DNA from 3 places in the Methylobacterium sp. 142-1Y genome. Region 1 is predicted to be linked to each of the others. Evidence: predicted binding sites of a transcription regulator. Region 1 holds the regulator's gene; each other region holds the start of a gene.
The links. The regulator LexA, encoded in region 1, represses DNA repair genes until DNA is damaged. The targets are predictions, from matches to a motif close to TGTTCNNNNTGTGTTCNG.

Region 1 (5,967 bases):
GTCGTCGACTACGAGGTGCTGCCGGCCTGCCTCGATCCCGAGCAGGCGCTGGAGCCCGACGCACCGCTCGTCCACGGCCTGCGCCCCACAGGCGAGGACGCGCCGCCGCTCCATCCCCATCCCAACCTCGCCGCCGAGGCGCATGGCGAGATCGGCGACGTGGCGGCCGGCCTTGCCGCGGCGGACGTGGTGCACGAGGGCACCTACCGCTCGCAGCGGATCCAGCACGCGCATCTGGAAACCCATGCGGCGATCGGCTGGCGCGATCCCGATGGACGCCTCGTCATCCGCTCCAGCACCCAGGTGCCGTTCCTCACCCGCGACGCGCTCTGCGCCTTGTTCGATCTCCCGCGCGATGCGGTCCGGGTCGAGTGCGGCCGCGTCGGCGGCGGCTTCGGCGGCAAGCAGGAGATGCTGACCGAGGATCTGGTGGCGCTCGCGGTGCTCGCCACCGGCCGGCCGGTGCGCTGGGAATTGACCCGCACCGAGCAGTTCACCGCCACCACCACCCGCCACCCGATGCGGGTGCGGGTGCGCCTCGGCGCGCGGGCCGACGGCACCCTGACGGCGATCGACCTCCAGGTGCTGTCGAATACCGGCGCCTACGGCAACCATGCCGGCGGCGTGCTGCATCACGGCTGCAACGAGGTGATCGCGGTCTATCGCTGCGCCAACAAGCGGGTCGCGGGCTATGCCGTCCACACTCACACCCTGCCGGCGGGGGCATTCCGCGGCTACGGGTTGAGCCAGACCATCTTCGCGGTCGAATCCGCCATGGACGAGCTCGCTCGCGCCTTGACGCTCGATCCGTTCGAGCTGCGGCGGCGCAACGTGGTGCGGCCCGGCGACCCGATGGTCTCGACGAGCCTCGAACCGCACGACGTGCAATACGGCAGCTACGGCCTCGACCAATGCCTCGACGCGGTGTCGGCGGCCCTGGCCGAGCCCCCTCCCCCCGCCCCGCCGGGCTGGCGCACGGGCTCCGGCATGGCGCTGTCGATGATCGACACCATCCCGCCGCGGGGCCACTTCGCCGAGGCCCGGATCGCGCTCGGCGAGGACGGGGCCTACGCCTTGCGCGTCGGCACGGTCGAGTTCGGCAACGGCACCTCGACGGTTCATGGCCAGATCGCCGCCGAGGCCTTGAGCACCACCCCGGACCGGATCGCCCTGCGCCAGGGCGACAGCGACGCGGTCGGGCACGATACCGGCGCCTATGGCAGCACCGGCATCGTGGTGGCGGGCCAGGCGACCTTGCGGGCCGCGCAAGGCCTGGCCGACATCCTGCGCCGGCGCGCCGCCGCCCGGTTCGGGCTCGATCCCGCCGCCTGCCGCCTCGACGGCGACGCGGTCACGGCGGGAGAGGCGCGGGTCCCCCTCGCCGATCTCGGCCCGGCGGAGGCGATCGGCCATGCCGACGGCAGCCCGCGCTCGGTGGCGTTCAACGTCCAGGGCTTCCAGGTCGCGGTGCATCCGGGAACCGGCGAACTGCGCATCCTGCGGAGCGTCCACGCCGCCGATGCGGGCCGGGTGATGAACCCGGCGCAGTGCCGCGGCCAGGTCGAGGGCGGCGTCGCCCAGGCGCTCGGCGCGGCGCTCTACGAGGACCTGGCGATCGACGGCGAGGGCCGGGTCGCGACCCCGTCCTTCCGCACCTACCACATCCCGGCCATCGCCGACGTGCCCCGCACCGAGGTGATCTTCGCCGCCACCCACGACGCGGTCGGGCCGCTCGGCGCCAAGTCGATGAGCGAGAGCCCGTTCAACCCCGTCGCGGCGGCTCTGGCCAACGCCATCCGGGACGCGACCGGCGCGCGGCTGACCGCGACGCCCTTCGCGCCCGACCGGATCTACCGACAGATCAGAGAGAGCGACGAGGAGCAGCGATGGACATGAAGCGCGACGCCGGCCTGACCCGGCCCCCGGGTTTCCTGGAGCGCACCTTCGCGCTCTCGGCCCACGGCACCACCGTGCGCACGGAGCTGCTCGCCGGGCTCACCACCTTCCTGACGATGGCCTACATCGTCTTCGTCAATCCCAACATCCTGGGCGATGCCGGGATGCCCAAGGGGGCGGTGTTCGTCGCGACCTGCCTCGTCGCGGCGATCGGCTCCCTGGTGATGGCGTTCTACGCCAACTACCCGATCGCGCTGGCGCCGGGCATGGGGCTCAACGCCTACTTCGCCTATGTGGTGGTGCTCCAGATGGGCTACACCTGGCAGGCGGCGCTCGGCGCGGTGTTCATCTCCGGCCTGTGCTTCATGGTCGTCACGCTGACGGGGCTGCGACGGATCATCGTCGAGGGCATTCCCCGCTCGATGCGCATCGCGATCACGGTCGGCATCGGGCTCTTCCTCGCGATCATCGCGCTGAAGAGCGCCGGCGTGGTGACGGCGAGCCCCGCGACCTTCGTGACGCTGGGCGACCTGCACAAGCCGAGCACGGTGCTGGCGGTGCTGGGCTTCCTGATCGTCGCGGTGCTCTCGGTGCGCAAGGTGCGCGGCGCGCTGCTTGCCGGCATCCTGACCGTGACGGCGTTGAGCTTCATCGTCGCCGACAACACCTTCCAGGGTGTGGCCTCGCTGCCGCCCTCGATCGCCCCGACCCTGTTCGCCCTCGACATCAAGGGCGCGCTGTCGGGCGGCCTGCTCAACGTGATCCTGGTGTTCTTCCTCGTCGAATTGTTCGATGCCACCGGCACGCTGATGGGCGTCGCCAACCGGGCGGGGCTGCTGACCGAGGGCAAGATGGAGCGCCTCGACAAGGCGTTGATGGCGGATTCCTCGTCGATCTTCGTCGGCTCGCTGCTCGGCACGTCGAGCACGACCGCCTATCTCGAGAGCGCGTCCGGCGTCGAGGAGGGCGGGCGCACCGGGCTCACCGCCGCCACGGTGGCGGTTTTGTTCCTGGCCTGCCTGTTCTTCGCGCCCCTCGCCGGCTCGGTCCCGGCCTATGCCACGGCGCCGGCCCTGTTCTACGTCGCCTGCCTGATGCTGCACGAGCTGGTCGATCTCGACTGGGACGACCTGACCGAGGTGCTGCCGGCCTGCGTCACGGCGCTGCTGATGCCCTTCACCTACTCGATCGCCAACGGCGTCGCCTTCGGCTTCATCACCTACGCGGTGATCAAGCTGCTCACCGGGCGGTTCCGGGACGTGAAGCCGGTGGTGTGGGTGATCGCCGCGGTGTTCCTGTTCAAGTTCGTGGCGACCGGCAGCGCGCACTGACGAGCGCGACGCCCTGAACCCTCCCCCCTCTGCGGGGGAGGGTGGCCTGCGGAGCAGGCCGGGAGAGGGGAACCACGCTTCCGGAGAGGTCGCGACCATAGTGACGGACGCCACCTGGATCAGCGTCGCGCTGCCCCTCTCGGCGGGACTTCGTCCCGCTGCGCTCACTCCGTTCGCCACCCTCCCCCGCAGAGGGGGGGAGGGTTCCCGCGCTTGACTGAAAGCCCCTTCAGTACTTCCGGACCAGGCTCACCAGCCGGCCCTGGATCCGCACCCGGTCGGGCCCGAGCACGCGGGTCTCGTAGGCCGGGTTGGCGGCCTCGAGCGCGATCGAGGAGCCGCGGCGGCGCAGGCGCTTGAGCGTGGCCTCCTCGTCGTCGATCAGCGCGACGATGATGTCGCCGGTATTGGCGGTCTCCTGGCGGCGGATCACCACCAGGTCGCCGTCGAGGATGCCGGCCTCGATCATCGAATCGCCGCGCACCTCCAGGGCGTAATGCTCGCCGCTGGCCAGGAAGTCCGGCGACATCGCCACCGTGCGGCTCTGGCTCTGGATCGCCGAGATCGGCGTACCGGCGGCGATCCGGCCCATCACCGGCACGCTGACCGAGTGGCCGTTCTCGTCCGACGCCGTCGCCATCGCGGGGATACCGGCCTGCCGCTTCGGCTCGTGAGCGCGCCCGCCCTCGACCACGCTGGGATTGAACCGCACCACCTCGGCCCCGGCGGCCGGTGCGGCCTGCGCCGGTCCCGTCACCGTGTCGGGCAGGCGGATCACCTCGATCGCCCGGGCCCGGTTCGGCAGGCGGCGCAGGAAGCCCCGCTCCTCCAGGGCCGTGATCAGGCGGTGGATGCCCGATTTCGACTTGAGATCGAGGGCGTCCTTCATCTCGTCGAAGGACGGGGGCACGCCCGTCTCGCGCATTCTCTGCTGAATGAAGCGGAGCAGGTCCAACTGCTTACGCGTGAGCATGTGACACTCTCATCCCCGCGCTGCCGCGCTCCGGAAACAAATCGCGAACATGGTAAGCGTTCCGCAAGTGTTCCGCAAGCGGCTTCGAAAAAGCGGCGCGAGGGCGCAGCAACCGGGGTGATAGACGGGGATGTCACGGGTCGATCGGACGATGAGGCACGTTCCGCGCGGGGTTCGACCGGCGCGGGACTGTCCGCCGCGCCGGTCCGGGCCTGCGCCTCAGCCCCGCCCCTTGCGGCCCTTGTATTTCGGCTTCTGACCAGGAAACCCTTGCGTCGAGCGGCCGGTCGGGCGCTCGGCGTAGGTGAACGGCACCTCGCGGTCGGTGCCCGGGCCCATGTCGTCGAGGTCGGGCTGGCGGATGCGGGTGCCTTCGTCCGAGACGCCCTTGCCGCCCGGACCGTAGCCGAGCGGTTCCGCACCCCGGCGCTTGCGCTTGGCGCCGAAGCGGCCGGCCTCGCGCTCGACATCGGCCTGCTCGGCCATCGGGTCGTCGGCGATGGCGAGTTCGGTCGCCTGGAGGCGCTTGAGCTCGTCGCGAAGCCGCGCCGCCTCCTCGAAGTCGAGATCGGCGGCGGCCGCCCGCATCCTTTTCTCGAGGTCGGCCATCACCGCCTTGAGGTTGTGGCCGACCGTGACGGCGGATTTCGCCAGCCCCGTATCGACCTGGACGTGGTCGCGCTCGTAGACGCTCTCCAGGATGTCGGAGATGTTGCGCTTCACGCTCTGGGGCGTGATGCCGTGCTCCTCGTTATAGGCGAGCTGCTTCTTGCGCCGGCGCTCGGTCTCGGCCATCGCCCGCTCCATCGAGCCGGTGATGTGGTCGGCGTAGAGGATGCAGCGGGCGTCGGCGTTGCGGGCGGCCCGCCCGATGGTCTGGATCAGCGAGGTCTCGGAGCGCAGGAAGCCTTCCTTGTCGGCGTCGAGGATGCCGACGAGGGCGCATTCCGGGATGTCGAGGCCCTCGCGCAGGAGGTTGATGCCGATCAGAACGTCGAAGGCGCCGAGCCGCAGGTCGCGGATGATCTCGATCCGCTCCAGCGTGTCGATGTCGGAATGCATGTAGCGCACCCGCACGCCGTTCTCGTGCAGGTACTCGGTCAGGTCCTCGGCCATGCGCTTGGTCAGCGTCGTCACCAGCGTGCGGTAGCCGGCGGCCGCCACCTCCTTCACCTCGCCGAGCAGGTCGTCGACCTGCGAGCGGGCCGGGCGTACCTCGATCACCGGATCGACGAGGCCGGTCGGGCGGATGACCTGCTCGGCGAAGACGCCGCCGGTCTGCTCCAGCTCCCACTTCGCCGGCGTCGCCGAGACGTGGATCGATTGCGGGCGCATCGCGTCCCATTCCTCGAACCGCAAGGGGCGGTTGTCGAGGCAGGAGGGCAGCCGGAAGCCGTACTCGGCGAGCGTCGCCTTGCGGCGGAAGTCGCCCCGGTACATGCCGCCGATCTGCGAGACCGTGACGTGGCTCTCGTCGGTGAAGACCAGGGCGTTGTCGGGCAGGTACTCGAACAGGGTCGGTGGCGGCTCGCCGGGCTTGCGGCCGGTGAGGTAGCGCGAATAGTTCTCGATGCCGTTGCAGGCGCCGGTTGCCTCGATCATCTCGAGGTCGAAGGTGCAGCGCTGCTCCAGGCGCTGGGCCTCGATCAGCCGGCCCATCCGGGTCAGCTCCTCGACCCGCCACTTCAGCTCGTCCTTGATGCCCTTGACCGCCTGCTGGAGGGTCGGGCGCGGCGTCACGTAGTGGCTGTTGGCGTAGACCTTGAC
Region 2 (5,967 bases), 690 kb from region 1:
GGCACCGAGACGGTGCCGGCGAGCGCCTGGACCTTCAGGCCCTCGGCCGCCAGCCGCGCGGCGGCTTCCGGCCCGCGGGCATCCTCGGCGAGATGGTTGAGCACCACGCCGGCGCCGCAGCGGGCAAACAGCGTGACGGCAGCCAGCCCTATCCCCGAGGCGCCGCCGGTGACGAGCACGCAGCGCCCGCGCAGATCCGCACTGATCATTGGAGTTTCCACCCTGCGAAATGTTGTTTCGCGGGAGAGTGGCAGGAGCGGGCGGGTCTTGTCCAGCTTGAGGCGCGCATCGGGGGTGTGCCGTGGCGCGCCTCGACGGCGGCCGCGGCCGTGCCATGATCGGGGGTCGGGCGATGCCGGTGCCCGCCGCGACGGCCCGGGCTGCTCCGCGACGCCGAACCGGCCCCGCCCCGTCAGACGATGCCCTAACCGGCCTCCTCCGGCTCCGGACCGCGGGTCTGGTCGAGGGCCTTGCCCGCCTGATCCTTGCCCTGGTCCTTTTCGCCCTTGCCGACGATCCGCTCCGGGCCCTTCAGCGCCACCGCGTTGCCGGTGCGAGCGGCCTCGTAGATCGCCTCCATCAGGATCTGGTCCTGCAAGCCCTCCTCGCCCGGGGTGCGGGGCGTGCGGTTCTCCAGGATGCAGGTCGCCATGTGGTCGATCTCGAGGGCGAACTGGTTCTTGGCGCCGAGCACCCGCTCCTCCTTCGCCTCGGCCTTGCCCTCGCGATGGTTCAGGAATAGGCGCTGGCCCTCGTAGGCGAAGGCGTTCTGGAGCTGGATCGCGCCGCCCTCGGCCTGCACGGTGAGCGAGCGGGTCTCGTGCGCGCCGTAGCTGGTGGAGCAGAGCGCCAGCGCCCCCGAGGGAAAGCGTAAGGTGAAGGCCACGGTCTCCTCGACCTCGCGGTAGAGCGGATCGTCCGGCGAATGAACCTGCGCCTGGACCGAAACCGGCTCCTCGCCCATCAGCGCCCGCACCCCGTTGAGGCAGTAGAGCCCGATATCCGGCAGCGCGCCGCCTCCGGCCAACGCCGCCTTCATCCGCCACTGCTCGGGCAGGCTCATGGTCTGGGTGTTGGTCGCCTCGATGAGCTTGACCTTGCCGTACTTGGCGCTGCGCACCAGCCGCACGACCTCGCGGTTATGGGGCTCGTACTGGCAGCGGTAGGCGATCATCAGCTTCACCTTCGCGCTCGCGCAGGCATCGATCATCGCCCGCGCCTCGCCCGACGAGACCGCCATCGGCTTCTCGCACAGCACGTGCTTGCCGGCGCTCGCGGCGGCGATCACCTGGTCGCGGTGGAGCGCGTTCGGGGTCACGATGTAGACCGCCTTCACCTCCGGATTGCGGGCGAGCGCATCCCAGCCGTCATAGCCGTAGATCGCCTCCGGCTTGACGCCGTATTGCGCCGCCACCGCCTTGGCCTTCTCGGGCGAGCCCGACATCAGGGCGACCGGCTTCGCTTTCCGGCACTCGCCGAAGGCCGGCAGGATTTCTTCCAGCGACAGCCGGCCGAGGCCGACGATCGCGAAGCCGACCCGCTCGCCCGGCGGCAGCGGCGCCGGTGGCGGCGCGGACGGCCGGTCGGAGGGGCCGCGCCAGTTCGGAAACGTCACCTTGCCGTTCTCGACCTTGCCGGTATCCACCGGCCGCTCGGGTCCGGGCGTACCTTGCCCGGCTGCCCCCTGCGCAGCCCCGCTGCCGAGGCCGACCAGGGTGGCGCCGCCGGCCATCATCAGGCTCCGGCGCGAGAGGGCGGTGACATCGTCCGGCATCGGGCAACCATCCGTTGGGGCTTGAAGAGCCTGCGCAACGAATCCGGGATGGGAGGGTTCCGCCGTCGGCAGGCGCCCGATCGCAGACCCGGCGGGGCTCGCCCGGGTTCTCCTGAACCTGAAAACAGAAAGGCCGGCCCTCGCGGGACCGGCCTTCCGGACACTCCTGGGCGTGAGCGCTGTTACTCGCCCGCCATCATCTCCGGCGAGAAATGCCCGCACCAATCCTGCGCCGAGACCACCGGCCACAGGCCGTGTCCCTGCGGCTCGGGCTGGCTCACGGGAGGGTTGAAGCGGCACAGGCCCTCCTCACCCTGCGCGGCGGCGCCGTTCAGCTTGTGGTCGTCAAAGTAGCGGCAGCTGCGGCAGTTCGCGGACGGGTTCGTCGCCATCGTGTGCCTCCTTGCAAATCAGAACAATTCCAATCGGGCAGACAACTAGGGGCGGCGCGATGGGTTCCTGCGCCCCCTGATGCGGCTTTCGACCACGGGAGGACGGCACCTTCCACCTTGAACAAATCACGAACGAAAGCCAGTTTGCAGGGATGGATGACGCCCTCAAGAAGAAGCTGACGGTTCTCGCCGACGCGGCGAAATACGATGCCTCCTGCGCCTCGTCGGGGGCGCCGAAGCGCAAGGCCGAGGCCGGCGGGCTCGGCTCGACGACGGGGGCGGGAATCTGCCACGCCTACACGCCGGACGGGCGCTGCGTCTCGCTGCTCAAGATCCTGCTCACCAATTATTGCCTGTTCGACTGCGCCTATTGCGTCAACCGGCGTTCCTCGAATGTGCGACGAGCGAAGTTCTCGGTCGACGAGGTGGTGACGCTGACGGTCGAGTTCTACAAGCGCAACTACATCGAGGGGTTGTTCCTGTCCTCCGGCATCATCCGCTCGCCCGACCACACGATGGAGCAGCTGATCCGGGTGGCGAAGACCTTGCGCCAGCGGCACGGCTTTCGCGGCTACATCCACCTCAAGACCATCCCGGAGGCGAGCCCGTGGCTGATCGAGCAGGCCGGGCTCTACGCCGACCGGCTCTCGATCAACCTCGAACTTCCGACCGAGGCGAGCCTGGAACGGCTGGCGCCGGAGAAGGACGGCGCAGCGATCCAGACCGCGATGGGGCAGATGGGCGAGCGCATCCTGCAGGCCAAAGAGGAGAAGCGCCGCTTCGCCCCCGCCGGGCAATCGACGCAGGTCATCGTCGGGGCGGATGCCAGCACCGACGAATCGCTGATCCGCACCAGCGCCCGCCTCTACGACCATTACGGCCTGAAGCGGATCTACTACTCGGCCTTCAGCCCGATTCCCGACGCGGCCTCGATCCTGCCGAGCCAATCGCCGCCGCTCCAGCGCGAGCACCGGCTGTACCAGGCCGACTGGCTGATGCGGTACTACGAATTCTCGCCCGACGACGTGGCCGGGGCGACCGAATCCGGCATGCTCGCCCTCGACGTCGACCCGAAGCTCGCCTGGGCCCTGCGCAACCGCGACCGCTTCCCCGTCGACGTCAACCGGGCCGACCGGGAGATGCTGCTACGGGTGCCGGGCCTCGGCGTGCGGGCGGTGGACAAGATCGTGGCGGCGCGCCGCCATGCGACGCTGCGCCTCGACGATGTCGCCCGCCTGACATCGGGTCTCAAGCGGGCCCGGCCGTTCCTGATCGCGGCCGATTATGCGCCGACGCGGCTCACCGATCGGCTCGACCTGCGCGCGCGTCTCGCCGAGCCGCCGCGCCAGCTGAGCCTGTTCTAGAGCGTGTTATGAACCTATGACGTGGCGTGAGCGTTGAGGGGCATGAGTGCTGATCGCCCCGCCTATCCGTCCGACGTGTCCGATGAAGAATGGGCGCTGGTTGCCCCCTATCTGGCGCTGCTGCGCGAGGACTCGGGTCAACGCGACCACGAGTTGCGCGAGGTGTTCAACGGGCTGCGCTACATCGTGAAGACCGGTGCGCCGTGGCGGTTCATGCCCCACGACCTGCCGCCGTGGGCAGCGGTCTACCAGCAGACCCAACGCTGGCTTTCCGCCGATTGCTTTGGCGCGGTGGCGGGCGACCTGCGTGCTGTGTTGCGGGAAGCGGCGGGGCGCGAGCCGGAGCCGTCTGCGGTGATCCTGGACAGCCGGACCCAACGCTCCTCGCCCGAGAGCGGTGAGCGGGCGGGCTACGACGGGGCCAAGCGCAAGCGCGGCTCGAAGGTGCACCTGGCGGTGGACACGCCCGGGCATGTGGTGGCGCTGCACGTCACGCCGGCGAACGTGGACGACCGCAGCCAGGTTGGGGCGCTGACGTGTGCGGTGCAAGCGGAGACGGACGGGAGCGTGGAGACGGCGTTCGTCGATCAAGGCTACACGGGCGAGAAGCCGGCGAAGGCCGCCGACGCGAACGGCATCGCGTTGGAGGTAGTCAAGGCGCCCGAGGCCAAGCGCGGCTTCGTGCTGCTGCCACGCCGGTGGGTGGTGGAGCGCTCGCTGGCCTGGGCGGCGCGCTGCCGCCGGCTGGTCAAGGACTACGAGCGCTATGCCACCACGTTGGCAGGCATCTACATGATCGCCTTCGTCTGCGACATGCTCAGCAAGCTTGGACGCATCGTAAACAGTTCATAACACGCTCTAGAGCATTTTCCGACGAAGTGGATGCCGGTTCGTCGCAGAAAATGCGGCAAAATCAAAGTCCTAGAGAGCTTCGCGATGGCAACGCGATCGTGAAGTGCTCTAGAGCAGACTTGCGTTGGCAGGCCGACGCTTCGTCAGCTTAGATCCTTGTTTGTCGCAGATTTTTTCCGCAAAACCGGCGTCCAAGTTTGCGAAATCTGCTTAGGTCTTTGGTTTGCCGCATTGCCTGCGACGAACCGTTCTCCACTTTGTCGGAAAATGCTCTGGATGCGCGCCCACACCATCCGGCTCCAGGCCGGCGCCGACCTCGCGGGGTTCCGCGTGGCGATCCGGCGCCTCGTCCCGGCAGGCATCCCACCGGAGGCGGTGACCTGGATCGACGGTGAGGCTGCCTCGCTGTTTGCCGAGGCGGAGCCGATGGAGCCCGGCCCGGCCCTCGCCTTGCCGCGGGCGGTGGCGGCCTTGATCCCATCTGTCGTCATGCACCGCGATCCCGAGCGCTATGCGCTTCTGCACCGGCTGGTCTGGCGGGTGGCGGGGGGAGAGCGGCATCTTGCCGAGGTGGCGAGCGACCCGCTGGTCCATCGCCTGCACCTGATGCGGAAAAGCGTGGCGCGCGACCTGCACAAGATGCACGCCTTCCTGCGCTTCCGCCGCGCCGGGGCGGGGGAGGGAGGGCGTGAGCGATTCGCCGCCTGGTTCGAGCCCGAGCATCACATCCTGGCCGAGGCGGCGCCGTTCTTCTCCGCGCGCTTCCCCTCCTTCGACTGGTCGATCCTGACGCCGGACGGTTCGGCCCATTGGGACGGACGGGCCCTGACCTTCGGGCCGCCGGGCCGGCGCGAGGACGTGCCGGATGCGGACGCCTTCGAGGCCGGCTGGACCGACTACTATTCCAGCACCTTCAATCCTGCCCGCACCAACCTGGCGGCGATGCGGGCCGAGATGCCGAAGAAATACTGGCACAACCTGCCCGAGGCCGCGGCGATCCCCGGCTTGGTGCGCGAGGCCGGCCGGCGCGTGGGCGAGATGATCGCCCGCGCCCCCGAGGCGCCGATGAAGCGCGTGCCGGCGCGGGCCCTCGCCGCGATGGCGGCGCAGGAGCCCGCCTCGTTGGAAGCGCTGAACGCAATCATCCGCGCCTCCGAGCCGCTGGTGCCGGGCGCGACGCAGGCCGTCCTCGGCGAAGGTCCGCTCGGCGCGGACATCGCTTTCGTCGGCGAGCAACCGGGCGATCAGGAGGATGTGCACGGGCGGCCCTTCGTCGGTCCGGCGGGCCAGCTCCTGTCGCGGGCGTTGCGCGAGGCCGGGATCGACCGCGAGCGGACCTATCTCACCAATGCGGTCAAGCACTTCAAGTTCGAGGTTCGGGGCAAGCGGCGCATCCACCAGAAGCCCGGCGCCGGCGAGGTGGCGCATTACCGCTGGTGGCTCGAACGCGAGCTCGCCTTCGTGGCGCCGCGGCTGGTGGTGGCGCTCGGCGCCACCGCGATGCTGGCGCTGTCGGGCCGGCAGGTGCCGATCACCCGCGCCCGCGGACCGGCGAGTTTCGGCGACAAGCCGTATCGGGGCTTCG
Region 3 (5,967 bases), 2.7 Mb from region 1:
AGCCCTTTGGTGGAGATGACGACCCCGCCGCAACCCGTCCTCGAACCGGTCGAGGGCGTGCGCGACCCCGACCTGATCGAGATCGTCGAGAAGGCGCGCGGCAGCGTCGCCTACAAGGCGACGCTCGCCTTCGTGCGCACCAGCCAGGCCAAGCGCGACGCCGAGTCCGAAGCGCGCGAGAAGCTGGTGGAGCTGAAGGCCGAGGCCGCGGCCGAGCGTGCCCGGCTGCCCCGCAACGCGCGCCGCCGCGACATGGTGCGCGAGGTGATCGAGAACGAGCCCGCGGCGCCCGAGAACATCCAGCACATCCACTCGGTCCTGGCGCTCTGCGGCCTGCCGTATCGCGAGCCGAAGGGCGTCACCAACGTCTCGCGGGAATACGGCCGCAACACGCTCGCCATCAATGCCGGCCGGCTCATCAACCCGTCGACCGGCGAGATGGAGATGCAGGGGCTGCCCTACGGCCCGAAGGCGCGGCTCCTGCTGCTGCATCTCTGCACGGAAGCCGTGCGCCAGCGCAGCCCCAAGGTCGAGGTGGCGCAGAGCATGTCGGGCTTCATCCGCGACATGGGTTTTCCGGTCACCGGCGGCGAGCGCGGCACGCTCAAGCAGTTCAAGGAGCAGCTCAACCGGCTCGCCGCCTGCTCGATGCAGATCGGCCTGTGGGACGGCACCCGCGCCTCGACTCTCAACGTGCCGCCGTTTCGCCAGATGGACGTGTGGCTGCCTTTGCACAACCACCCGGACCAGGGCCTCTTATGGTCCTCGACCATCACCTTCCACCGCGAGTTCTACGACAACCTGATCCAGCACGCCCTGCCGGTCGACATCCGCGCCGCCCGCGCCTTTGCCGGGTCGGCACGCAAGCTCGACCTCCTGTTCTGGGTCGGCTACCGGCTCTCGCGCCTGGAGCGGCCCCTGCGGCTCACCTGGGACAACCTCTACAAGCAATTCGGCAGCGAGAACGGCTCGATCCGCTCGTTCCGCCAGGAATTCCGCAAGGACGTCGCCCATCTCACCGAGGTGTTTCCGCGTCTGCGCCTGACCCTCGACGATGGCGGCATGCAGCTCTTGCCCTCCGATCCCAAGGACCTGCTGGTGCCGCCGAAGGCGGCGCTCGCGAATAAGCGAGCCCGGGCAAGGGCTTGATTCCGCCGACTTGCCTACGAGGGGAGGGGGGTCGCGGCGGCGGGTGACGGTGCGCGTGTGAGCGCCGAGACGGCGTTGTGTTTGTCATGACTGTTGATAGGATTATTTTCTTTTCATCTCTGACGTTTTCACGCCCTGCACGACGATAACAAGGGTCTCCCTCCCACCACCTCATCCTGAGGTGTCATACGATTTCCGGCTGATCGCTTCGCGATGCGGAAATCGGCTTCGCTCAGGCGCCGCGCGGGCTCGTGATACGAAATCCGGAAGGGATCTTCCGGATTTCGTATCAGTCCATCCTTGATGGACTGACCTCGAAGGAGGGCTCCAGAAGTCTCCGAGCTAACTGGAGCCCTCCTTCGAGGTCAGCCGATTTTCAATCGGCTAACACCTCAGGATGAGCTTAGAGGGTAGGATGATGCCACTTGCCTCAAGTCCTTAGTAGAAAATCCTGCTCAAACAGGCTCTCAGGATAAGGTCGAGGGTGGGACAGCTTCATGCCGGCAGCCTTCACGCCGCTGTCGTGTCCCGTGCCTCGGTGTCATCCCGGGGCCGCGCAGCGGAACCCGGGATCCATAACTGCTGACGATGCAGGGTGAAGCGGAACGCTGGCCGCCTTTTCCGGACTCGTCAGCGGTTATGGATCCCGGGTTCTCGTCTCCGACGAGTCCCGGGATGACGTGGATGGTCTATTATCTGTCGATTGCGAGACGTTCATCTTGTATGTGCGTGCAATGCGCGAATGAGTATTACAAAATAAATCGGTATATTACAGGTGCGATGGATATTTATCGTTATATCAATCAATAAAATATCCAGACACCTTACCCAGCCACAACATTGCACCCGGCCTCCCTACGCCGAGTTGCCTACGCCCCGCTACTGCCGGGAGCACATCCAGCCACGCTGAATTGCCTACGCGCCCCACGGCCGGCCAGCCTCCCGAATCTCCCGCTTCCCCATTGAGATTCCATGTCTTTCGCCTGGCATTGCCCACGCAGACCTGCCTACGGGACGTGAACGACTCCACGCCGAATTGCCTACGCTCTTGCGCGACCAAACAGCCCATCGGTAACCCTTCGTCCGGCCGGCTCCGGGAGTCACGACAAAGTATTGCCGGGCTCCGATCATGCGCCGAGAGTCGAGGCAGAGTCCCGGATCGGGACGGCGAATCATCAGCCAGCGTACAGGCGAGTCGGTTCCACCGACTCAAGCCTCGCCTCGACTCTTCCACGGGGAAACGACTCCGGCTGATCTGGGCTTTGTCGAACGAGGACTCGTTGCCCCGGAGTCTCCGACTCGGTCCCGGGCGTCCAAGACTCTGGGAGGCAGGGGAGGGGGCTCAGGCTCCGATCCTGCTGACGGCCTCAGGCGCCGCCTCCACGCCGCTCACCCCGAAAAGCTCCTAACTCCTGATCTCGAAAAGCCTTTTTATGAGAGATTCTGAATCTAGATTCCGAGTCTGAATCCGTAGAGCTATATGGGTATTATATGGGGCCGCGATTTTATCAAACCCTGCAAGGGGTTAGGGCCCATTCGCGTAGGCTGGTCTGCGCATTCGCGCAGGCAACTCGGCGCATCTGCGTAGGCAGGTCTGCGCGGAATCGGGGGGTCGGCGAAGGCGACTCGGCGTGGGGGCGTAGGTTACTCGGCGCAGGCCCCCGATTAACAGCTTGGAAAGCTGTGTGAATCGCGGATGGCGCCGCGTAGGCAACTCGGCGTGCCGCGCGAGGCCGAAAGGCACTCCCGAACGACCCCGGTTTCATGGCCCCGAATCCGAGGGCGACTTCCGACGAGCCGCAAACTCCGGATTCTCCGCCAGGAGGCCCGTGGAGGCCCGTCGCGCCCCACGACCGTTATACGGCACCCGCCGGCCTCGAATCCAGCTCAGCGGCGCTCCTGGCGGCTTCTGCAGCGTTGTCCAACGGCTATGCCCGCCCGCATCCCGCATCGCGCTCCCACCCGATCCCCTTGTGATCCCGGGCTTTCCCGGCCGCGCCGACCCCGCTATCCCCGCTGCCGTCAACAGGCACCCGGGTTTCACAGGCTCTGACGGCCCGGCCATCCACAGCCCCGATTGACACGCTCATGAAACCGAACAAAACAAGAACGAGTTGTTGTTTCGGTTCGGTGATGGGCATGAGATGCGGCAGGCCGAGCGGGAACGGCAGCTCGCGGCGTTGCGCGAGCGGATCGGCGGGCTGGCGCCCGAGGGGACGGACCGTCCGGTCCTGCCCTTCGGCGTCGCCGACCTCGACGCGCACCTTCCGGGCGGGGGCCTGCGCCTCGGCGCGGTGCACGAGGTGCTGGCGGCGGGACCGGTGGACGGGGAGGGGGCGCTCGCAGCCCTGTTCACCGCCGCGATCCTCGCCCGGCTCCCCGGTCCGGTCCTGTGGTGCCTGGCGAGCCGCGACCTGTTCGCCCCCGGCCTCGCCGCGGTCGGCCTCCATCCCGATCGGGTGCTCTACGCCGAGACCCGGCGCGAGGCCGAGGTGCTGCCCACCATGGAGGAGGGGTTGCGCCATCGCGGCCTCGCGGCGGTGGTCGGCGAGGTCGCCCGGCTCGGGCTCACCCCGTCGCGGCGGCTCCAGCTCGCCGCCGAGGGCAGCGGCGGCCTCGCCCTGGTGATCCGCCGCCGGGGCGGCGCGGTCCCGGAGCCCAACGCCGCCGCGACCCGCTGGGGCGTCACCGCGGCGCCCTCCGCCGCTCTTTCCGTGCCGGGCCTGTCGCGGGCCCGCTGGACCGTGGCGCTGCTGCGCGCCCGGGGCGCCGAGCCCCGCACCTGGCTCCTCGAGGCTCCCGATGCGAAGGGTCATCTGCGTGTTCCTGCCGACCTGGCCGACCGACCTGTGGCGGCGCCGGCACGGCGGGCCGCCGCCGGATGAGCCGCTGGTGGCTGTGGCCCAGGACGGCCCGCGCCGGGTCGTCGGTGCCGTCGACCGCGCCGCCCGGGCTCTCGGACTGCGCCCCGGCCTCGCTCTCGCCCAGGCGCAAGCCATGGTGCCGGGTCTCACGGTGATCCCCGCCGATCCGGAGGGCGACGCCGCGGCGCTCGGCCGTCTCGCGGCCTGGTGCCTGTGTTACGCCCCCCTCGTCGCCCCCGACCCGCCGGACGGGATCTGGATCGACGTGGCGGGCGCCGCCCACCTGCATGGCGGCGAGGCGGCCCTGCTGGCCCATTTGCGCCGCCGCCTCGGCCGGGCCGGCTACCGGGTCCGGGCGGCGCTGGCGGATACCCCCGGCGCCGCCTGGGCGGCGTCCCGCTGCCTCGGCCCCGAAATCGTGCTGCCGCCCGGCGGCCAGCGGGACGCGCTCCTCGCCCTGCCGCTCCGCGCCTTGCGCCTCGACGGCGACACCGTCTCGGGCTTGGGCCAGCTCGGCATCGCGCGGGTCGGACAGCTGCTGGAGCAGCCGAGCGGCCCGTTGCGCCTGCGCTTCGGCGAGGCGCCCGCCCGCCGCCTCGCCCAGGCTTTGGGTCATGCCCCCGAACCGCTGGCTTATCTGGCGCCGCCGGTCGAGCACACCGTGCGCCTCGCCTTCGCGGAGCCGATCGGCGCGCCCGAGACGCTGGCCCGGGTAGCCGGTCGGCTGACCGCGATGCTCGCCGACACCCTCGCCCGGCACGGGCTCGGGGCGCGCCGGCTCGACCTGGTATTCCGCCGCGTCGACGGGCTCGACCAGTCGGTCAGCGTCGGCACCGCCCGGCCGAGCCGCGATTCGCGCCACCTCGCCCGCCTGCTCGCCGAGCGGTTGACCACCATCGATCCCGGCCACGGCCTCGACGAGGCGCGGCTCTCGGCCCCCAGGGTCGAGCGCCTGGACGCGCGCCAGCTCGCGGCACCCGGCGCGGAATCAGACCCGGACACGATGGCCGAATTGGTCGACCGGCTGGTGTTGCGCCTCGGGCCGGGCCGGGTGTTTCGCCGATCTCCGGTCGAGAGCGAATGGCCCGAGCGGGCGGTGCGCCGGGTCGCGGCCTTGAGCCCCGCCACCGGCATCACCTGGCCCGCCGACCTGCCGCGCCCCGGCCGGCTGCTGCCGGCCCCGGAGCCGGTGGCGGTGCTGGCCGCCCTTCCCGATGCGCCGCCCTCCGCCTTCACCTGGCGCGGCACCCGCCGCCGCGTGGCCCGGGCCGACGGGCCGGAGCGCATCTTCGGCGAATGGTGGCTGTCCGACGACGAGATCTCGGCCACCCGCGACTATTACCGGGTCGAGGACGAGACCGGCGCCCGCTACTGGCTGTTCCGCGATTCCCTGACGCGGGACGGGGCGCGCTGGTGGCTGCATGGGCTGGGGGAGGCGTGATGCGCCCGGTCCCTCGAAGCTTGCCGTCTCCGGCCGCTGGATTTCATCCCACCCGCGACCTCATCCTGAGGTGTGGAGCGATCGCAGATCGCGGAGCCTCGAAGGAGGGCTCCAGACATCGCTGCGATCCCTGGAACCCTCCTTCGAGGCTCCTTTCAGTCGCACCTCAGGATGAGGTCGCGGCGTGGAAGAGAAGGGATGACGGCGATACGGCCGTCGTCAGCCGGTCGCGCTCCCCATGACCGTCGAGCTCCAGGTCACCACCCATTACTCGTTCCTGCGCGGCGCCTCCTCGCCCGAAGAACTTTTTTCCGCCGCCGCTCTCCTCGGCATCCGGGCGCTCGCGGTCACCGACCGCAACTCGCTGGCCGGGATGGTGCGGGCCCACGCTGCTGCCCGCACCACCGGCTGCCGCCTGATCGTCGGCTGCCGGCTCGACCTAGCGGAAGGCTGGAGCCTGCTGGTCTATCCCGCCGACCGGGAGGCCTATGGCCGGCTCTGCCGCCTCCTCAC

Region 2: the regulator LexA is predicted to act here: its motif matches at 2,284-2,301, upstream of AC3AOF_RS08735 (putative DNA modification/repair radical SAM protein).
Region 3: the regulator LexA is predicted to act here: its motif matches at 3,244-3,261, upstream of AC3AOF_RS17865 (ImuA family protein).

The regions. Positions count from the first base shown of each region.
Region 1 is NZ_CM173224.1:1,210,624-1,216,590, forward strand. Features, by position in the region: gene AC3AOF_RS05720 (molybdopterin-dependent oxidoreductase) at 1-1,896, shown strand, start outside; gene AC3AOF_RS05725 (NCS2 family permease) at 1,887-3,227, shown strand; gene lexA (transcriptional repressor LexA) at 3,457-4,200, opposite strand; gene uvrB (excinuclease ABC subunit UvrB) at 4,420-5,967, opposite strand, start outside.
Region 2 is NZ_CM173224.1:1,899,908-1,905,874, forward strand. Features, by position in the region: gene AC3AOF_RS08720 (SDR family NAD(P)-dependent oxidoreductase) at 1-209, opposite strand, end outside; gene AC3AOF_RS08725 (Gfo/Idh/MocA family protein) at 425-1,774, opposite strand; gene AC3AOF_RS08730 (hypothetical protein) at 1,957-2,166, opposite strand; gene AC3AOF_RS08735 (putative DNA modification/repair radical SAM protein) at 2,319-3,530, shown strand; gene AC3AOF_RS08740 (IS5 family transposase) at 3,573-4,382, shown strand; gene AC3AOF_RS08745 (UdgX family uracil-DNA binding protein) at 4,659-5,967, shown strand, end outside.
Region 3 is NZ_CM173224.1:3,902,334-3,908,300, reverse strand. Features, by position in the region: gene AC3AOF_RS17870 (replication protein RepA) at 16-1,149, shown strand; gene AC3AOF_RS17865 (ImuA family protein) at 3,294-4,034, shown strand; gene AC3AOF_RS17860 (DUF6504 family protein) at 3,952-5,454, shown strand; gene AC3AOF_RS17855 (error-prone DNA polymerase) at 5,693-5,967, shown strand, end outside.